2 regions of the Massilia sp. LjRoot122 genome follow, and region 1 is predicted to be linked to the other one. Evidence: predicted binding sites of a transcription regulator. Region 1 holds the regulator's gene; the other holds the start of a gene.
The links. The regulator NrdR, encoded in region 1, represses ribonucleotide reductase genes. The targets are predictions, from matches to a motif close to CACNANATNTNGTG.
Positions count from the first base shown of each region.

Region 2: ACSQ25_RS03200 (ribonucleoside-diphosphate reductase subunit alpha) is a predicted target of NrdR. The motif match lies at 917-930, and genes of this name have one in related genera.

Region 1 is NZ_CAXUPB020000001.1:3,867,137-3,870,542, forward strand. Features, by position in the region: gene ACSQ25_RS16910 (pilus assembly PilX family protein) at 1-82, opposite strand, end outside; gene ACSQ25_RS16915 (PilW family protein) at 180-1,112, opposite strand; gene pilV (type IV pilus modification protein PilV) at 1,109-1,615, opposite strand; gene nrdR (transcriptional regulator NrdR) at 1,727-2,185, opposite strand; gene glyA (serine hydroxymethyltransferase) at 2,239-3,406, opposite strand, start outside.
Region 2 is NZ_CAXUPB020000001.1:719,133-722,538, forward strand. Features, by position in the region: gene ACSQ25_RS03195 (sigma-54-dependent transcriptional regulator) at 1-667, shown strand, start outside; gene ACSQ25_RS03200 (ribonucleoside-diphosphate reductase subunit alpha) at 1,139-3,406, shown strand, end outside.

The sequences.
Region 1 (3,406 bases):
GCAATGCCAGCATGCGGTCGCGCTCATGCCCGGCCGCCCGCGCACCGCTGATCGCCGTGCGCGCCGCGGCAATGCTGGTCATCAGGACGGCCAGCATCAACAGCAGCGCCGTCAGCAGCGCGACGCCACGCTCCTCCTTCCGCTGCCTGGAACGCCGGGTGGATGCCATCATGCCGCCCTCAGCGCATGCGCACCGGCAGCGCGATCGTGGTGCCGAATACCTTGCGGTAGCGCGGCGCGGCGCCGGCGGACAGGGCTGCCTCCCGCAGGCGCGTGCCGGCATCGTCCGCACCGGCCAGCTCGCCGTAGCCGCGCCCGAACAACGCGTAGACGGCATCGCCCGCCGTCCCGATCCGGCTGACTGGACCATGCAGCAAGAGCGCCACCCGTACGCTCACGATCTTCTTCCAGTGGGTGCGCCGGCGCAGGTCCGCCGCGCGCTCGGCGGCAGTCGCGCCGGCGAGCGCGAGCCCGGCGTCCAGTCCGGCCAGGGCGCTGGCGTTGACGTAACGCTCCGGCGCCCCGTCGGCATCCGCGTCGAGTCCGTACAGCACCTGGAAGCTGTCGACCGCGCCGACCACCGCGTCCGCCGACCACGCGCCGGCGCCCCGGTACTTGCAGCGCAGCTCGGCATCGCCCTGGGCGTTGCGGGCGACGTAGAAGATGCTCCAGCCTTCCTCGTCGCGGTGCACGCTGAAGCCGGCGCAATCGAGGCTGGTGCCGTCGCCATTCGGCGCCGCGCCCGTGCCCGGGAAACGGACGGCCAGCACGTCGCTGCCGTTCACCACATCGGCGGCAGCGGCGGATGCGTTGTCGATGCCGAAGGCGGTCCGGTGCACGCTGCTGGCATCGAGCCCGGCCAGGCGCGCCGGCGCAGCGGGATCCGGTCCGGTACTGGCGCCTTCCCAGTCGGCTGCCGCCGCCTGCCGCACCGCCCTGGCGATCGCTTCCAGGGCATAGCGTCCGGCGTCGTCCATCGCGGCCGTCTCCAGCTGGGCGGCAAAGGCCCGGTTGGCCCAGATGAACAGGCCGGCCGCGCCGAGCAGCACGCCCAGGCCGACCGTCATGGCGACCAGCAGCTCGACCAGCGACATGCCTCGTTGGAAAATCATCGGATCACCGCCACGTAGCCGGGCGCATCGCCCGTGCCCTGCCAGCCCAGCTTGACGACCGGCAGCGCGCGGGCGTTGCCGTCGCAGCTCCAGCGAAAGCGGCGGGTGGCGCTGTCCCAGGGCGAGCCGTCGCGGCACACGGCGATGCGGCCGCGCGGGAAGTGGGCGTGCAGCGCCTGGCGGATGTCATGCAGGTCGGACTCGGCGAGCTGGGCCGGGGTGCAAGCGGCGGCGCCGTAGCAGCTGCCGCCGCCCTCCGGCGGGCCGCCGGCCGCGTCATAGCCGAAGGCGAGGTAGGGATTGGTGCCGTCGGGCAGGCCGGCCACCGCAGGATTGACCTGCATGCGCGCCGCCAGCGAGGCCGCCAGCTGCGCCGCTTCGGACAGCAGCGCCGACTGCTGGCGCGTGCGTTCGGCCGTCAGCTGGGTCGCCCCGGCGCCGACGATGCCGATGGCCAGCACGAACAGCGCGACCAGCACCTCGGCCAGCGTGAATCCCCCCATTCTTGCCCCCACATGCCCTCCCGGTCGACTGCGAGCTGCGAAGTTATCAGGCGAGCGCCGGCCAGCCCTGAGCTGGCGCAATCGTGTCAGGGGAACTGCTGAGAGTGCGGTTTACTTGCGAGGGTGGCCGACTTCGGCCAGCGCTTCCTGGAACTCGGCCAGGTCTTCGAAATTCTTGTAGACCGAGGCGAAGCGGATGTAGGCGATCTTGTCGAGCCGCTTGAGTTCGTGCATCACCAGCTCGCCGACGTAGCCGGTGTCGACCTCGCGGCGGCCGCTGGTCAGGAGCTTTTCTTCGATGGTGGCGACCGCGGTGTCGATGGCCTCGGCGGCGACCGGGCGCTTGCGCAGCGCCAGCATCAGGCTGCCGCGCAGCTTGTTGGACGAGAACTCGGTGCGGCTGCCGTTCTTCTTGACGATGATCGGCATCGACAGCTCGATGCGCTCGTAGGTGGTGAAGCGCTTGTCGCACTTCGCGCAGCGCCGGCGCCGGCGGATGGCGTCCCCTTCCTCGGACACGCGGGTGTCGAGGACCTGGGTATCTTCATGCTGGCAGAACGGACATTTCATGGGCGCCGGATGCTACTGAAAATGGGCCGCTTCAGAAGCGGCCCCAGGTTGCCTTACTTCGCGTAGACCGGATACTTGTCGGTCAGCTGCTTCACTTCCGCCTTGACGCGCTCGATGGTCGCGGCGTCGTGCGGATTGTCCAGCACGTCGGCGATCAGGTGGCCCACCTTGACCGCGTCTTCTTCCTTGAAGCCGCGGGTGGTGAAGGCCGGGCTGCCGAGGCGGATGCCCGAGGTGACGAAAGGCTTCTGCGGGTCGTTCGGGATACCGTTCTTGTTGCAGGTCATGTGTGCCTGGCCCAGGATCGCTTCCGCTTCCTTGCCGGTCAGGCCTTTCGAACGCAGGTCGACCAGCATCACGTGCGACTCGGTACGGCCCGAGACGATGCGCAGGCCGCGCTCGGTCAGGGTGTTGGCCAGGGCGGCGGCGTTCTTGACCACCTGCTTCTGGTATTCCTTGAATTCCGGCGACAGCGCTTCCTTGAAGGCCACGGCCTTGCCGGCGATGACGTGCATCAGCGGACCGCCCTGGATGCCCGGGAAGATCGCGGAATTGATCTGCTTCTCGAACTCGGCCTTCATCAGGATGATGCCACCGCGCGGGCCGCGCAGCGACTTGTGCGTGGTCGAGGTGACGAAGTCGGCATGCGGCACCGGGTTCGGGTATTCGCCCGCGGCGATCAGGCCGGCGTAGTGGGCCATGTCGACCATGAAGTAGGCGCCGACTTCCTTGGCGATGCGGGCGAAGCGCTCGAAGTCGATGCGCAGCGCGAAGGCGGAGGCGCCGGCGATGATCATCTTCGGCTTGTGCTCGCGCGCCAGGCGTTCCATGGCCTCGTAATCGATGTCTTCCTGCTCGGTCAGGCCGTAGGACACGACGTTGAACCATTTGCCCGACATGTTCAGCGCCATGCCGTGGGTCAGGTGACCGCCTTCGGCCAGCGACATGCCCATGATGGTGTCGCCAGGCTTGAGCATGGCGAAGAACACGCCCTGGTTGGCCTGCGAGCCCGAGTTCGGCTGCACGTTGGCGGCTTCAGCGCCGAACAGTTGCTTCAGGCGGTCGATCGCCAGCTGCTCGGCGACGTCGACGTATTCGCAACCGCCGTAGTAGCGCTTGCCCGGATAGCCTTCGGCGTACTTGTTGGTCAGCTGCGAGCCCTGCGCTTCCATCACGGCCGGCGAGGTGTAGTTCTCGGATGCGATCAGTTCGATGTGGTCT
Region 2 (3,406 bases), 3.1 Mb from region 1:
CAAGATCGGCGCCACGAGCGAGGAGCCGGTCGACGTGCGCATCATCAGTGCCACCCACCAGGACCTGGCGCAATGCGTGGAGCAGGGCAGGTTCAGGCAAGACCTGTTCTACCGCCTGAACGTGATCGAGCTGTCGCTGCCGCCGCTGCGCGAACGGATCGACGACCTGGCACCGCTGGTGGACGCGATCCTGGCGCGCCTGGCCGGGCCCGGGCAGGCCGCGCTCGGCCCGGGCGTGCTCGAAGCGCTGCGCGCCTACTCCTTCCCGGGCAATATCCGCGAACTGGAGAACGTGCTGGAGCGGGCGCTGGCCTTCGCCAACGACGGCGTGATCGAGGTGGGCGATTTGTCGCTCAAGGCGGCGCGACCGGGAGAGGCGGCGCCGCGCGAGCCTGCGCCTGCGCCGATGCCGGCAGCGGCACCGGTGCCTGCACCTGCGCCCGCTGCGCTGGAAACGGTGCCCGCATCCAGCATGATCGGCCCGAACGGCTTGCCCGGCAACCTGCCCGAGTACCTGAGCCAGGTCGAGCGCGACATCATCGGGCGCGCCCTGCAGCAAACCCAGTTCAACCGTACCCAGGCCGCGGCCCTGCTCGGCATCAGCGTGCGCCAGCTGCGCTACCAGATGCAGAAACTGGAGATCTGCGCGCCGGATGACAGCGCCTGAGGCCGCAGCGCTGTTGTTGTCTTTTCGCCAGTGCAAAATGCACAAGAATGATGCGTCGCGCATTGCGCTGATTACGCTTTACGCAGCGCGGGATGGCAAGGTTAGCGCTCACTCACTTCAGACTCCCCGCCGATCCGGCCACGCTTGCTTGTCAAGCCCATGCACCAAAAAAAACGAAAAAAATTAGGAAGTTCTTTACTTGCCGTGACCTGGGTCAGGCACTACAATTAGTCTCATATCAAGATCGAACACTAGATGTAGTGGTAGTGAACTCAAAGCAACTAGGATTTAGGTTCGACTTGAAGCTTGCTCTGCAAGCCACTGATTCAACAGCGATTTCTACCCTGCGTAATCTGGTTGCCAGTCAGGCTTACCGGCTGGCGGGGTATCGCTTTGCTTAAAATTTTGTCGGGTTGACAAGTCCGGCTCAAGACAAACGACGGCAGGTACCCGCTGCTCACTGGAGGCTCAATGCAAACAGCACAAGACATTTCGATCAATCCGCACGTCACCCAAGGTGCCACGGCCACGGCCACGCCCGCAGAGATCGTCGCACGCGGTGACTACCGGGTTATCCGCCGCAACGGCGCCGTGGTCGCTTTCGAGCCGCACAAGATCTCGGTCGCAATGACCAAGGCCTTCCTCGCCGTCGCCGGCGGGCAGGGCGCTGCCTCGGCCCGCATCCGCGAGCTGGTGGAACAGCTGACCGGCAACGTGGTGGCCGCCCTGGTGCGCCGCCAGCCGAACGGCGGCACCTTCCACATCGAAGACGTGCAGGACCAGGTCGAACTGTCGCTGATGCGCTCGGGCGAGCATGACGTCGCGCGCGAATACGTGCTGTACCGCGCCAAGCGCATGGAAGAGCGCAAGGCCGCCAAGGAAGCCGCCGGCGGTACCGCCGTGGCCGCGCCGCAGATCCACGTGGTCGACGGCGGCCAGCGCCGCCCGCTGGACGTGAACGACGTCTACGCCCTTGTCAACGCCGCCTGCTCGGGCCTGGAAAAGCACGTCGACGCCGACGCGATCGTCGCCGAGACCCTGAAGAACCTGTACGACGGCGTGCCGGTCGAAGAGCTGCACAAGTCCGCCATCCTGGCCGCCCGCGCCCTGATGGAAAAAGACCCGGCCTACAGCCAGGTCACCGCGCGCATCCTGCTGCACACCATCCGCAAGGAAGTCTTCGGCAAGGAAGTGCCGCAAGCCGGCGCCGCCGCCGAGTACGTCACCTACTTCCCGCAGTACATCGCCAAGGGCATCCAGAACGAATTGCTGGACGAAGCGCTCGGCACCTACGACCTCGAGCGCCTGGCCAAGGCCATCGTCGCCGACCGCGACCTGCAGTTCGGCTACATCGGCCTGCAGACCCTGTACGACCGCTACTTCCTGCACGTGCGCGAAACCCGCATCGAAATGCCGCAGGCCTTCTACATGCGCGTCGCGATGGGCCTGGCCCTGCGCGAAGCCGACCGCGAAGCGCGCGCCATCGAGTTCTACAACCTGCTGTCGTCCTTCGACTTCATGAGCTCGACCCCGACCCTGTTCAACTCGGGTACCCGCCGCTCGCAGCTGTCCTCGTGCTACCTGACCACCGTCGGCGACGACCTGGAAGGCATCTACGACGCCATTAAAGAAAACGCGCTGCTGTCGAAGTTCGCCGGCGGCCTGGGCAACGACTGGACCCCGGTGCGTGCACTCGGTTCGCGCATCAAGGGCACCAACGGCAAGTCGCAGGGCGTGGTCCCGTTCCTGAAAGTGGTGAACGACACCGCCGTGGCGGTGAACCAGGGCGGCAAGCGCAAGGGCGCGGTCTGCGCCTACCTGGAAACCTGGCACATGGACATCGAGGAATTCCTCGACCTGCGCAAGAACACCGGCGATGACCGTCGCCGCACCCACGACATGAACACCGCGAACTGGATTCCGGACCTGTTCATGAAGCGCGTGATGGAGAAGGGCCACTGGAGCCTGTTCTCGCCGAGCGAAACCCCGGACCTGCACGACAAGGTCGGCAAGGCCTTCGAAGAAGCGTATGTCGCCTACGAAGCCAAGGCCGCCCGCGGCGAAATGACCGTGTACAAGAAGATCGAAGCGCTCGACCTGTGGCGCAAGATGCTGTCGATGCTGTTCGAGACCGGCCACCCGTGGATCACCTTCAAGGATCCGTGCAACATCCGTTCGCCGCAGCAGCACGTGGGCGTGGTGCACTCGTCCAACCTGTGCACCGAGATCACGCTGAACACCAGCGCCGACGAGATCGCCGTCTGCAACCTGGGCTCGGTGAACCTGCCGCAGCACATGAAGGGTGACGGCCTGGATCACGCCAAGCTGCAGAAGACCATCCGCACCGCGATGCGCATGCTGGACAACGTCATCGACATCAACTACTACGCCGTGGACAAGGCGCGCAACTCGAACATGCGTCACCGTCCGGTGGGCATGGGCGTCATGGGCCACCAGGACTGCCTGCACATGATGCGTGTGCCGTTTGCCTCGGACAAGGCCGTGCAGTTCGCCGACACCTCGATGGAAGCCGTCTGCTACTACGCCTACCTGGCCTCGACCGAACTGGCCGAAGAGCGCGGCCGCTACGAATCGTACGAAGGTTCGCTGTGGGACCGCGGCATCCTGCCGCAGGACTCGATCAAGCTGCTGGCTGAAGAGCGCGGCGGCTACCTGGAGCAGGACAGCAGCGAGACCATGGACTGGACCCCGGTGCGCGAGCGTATCAAGCAGTTCGGC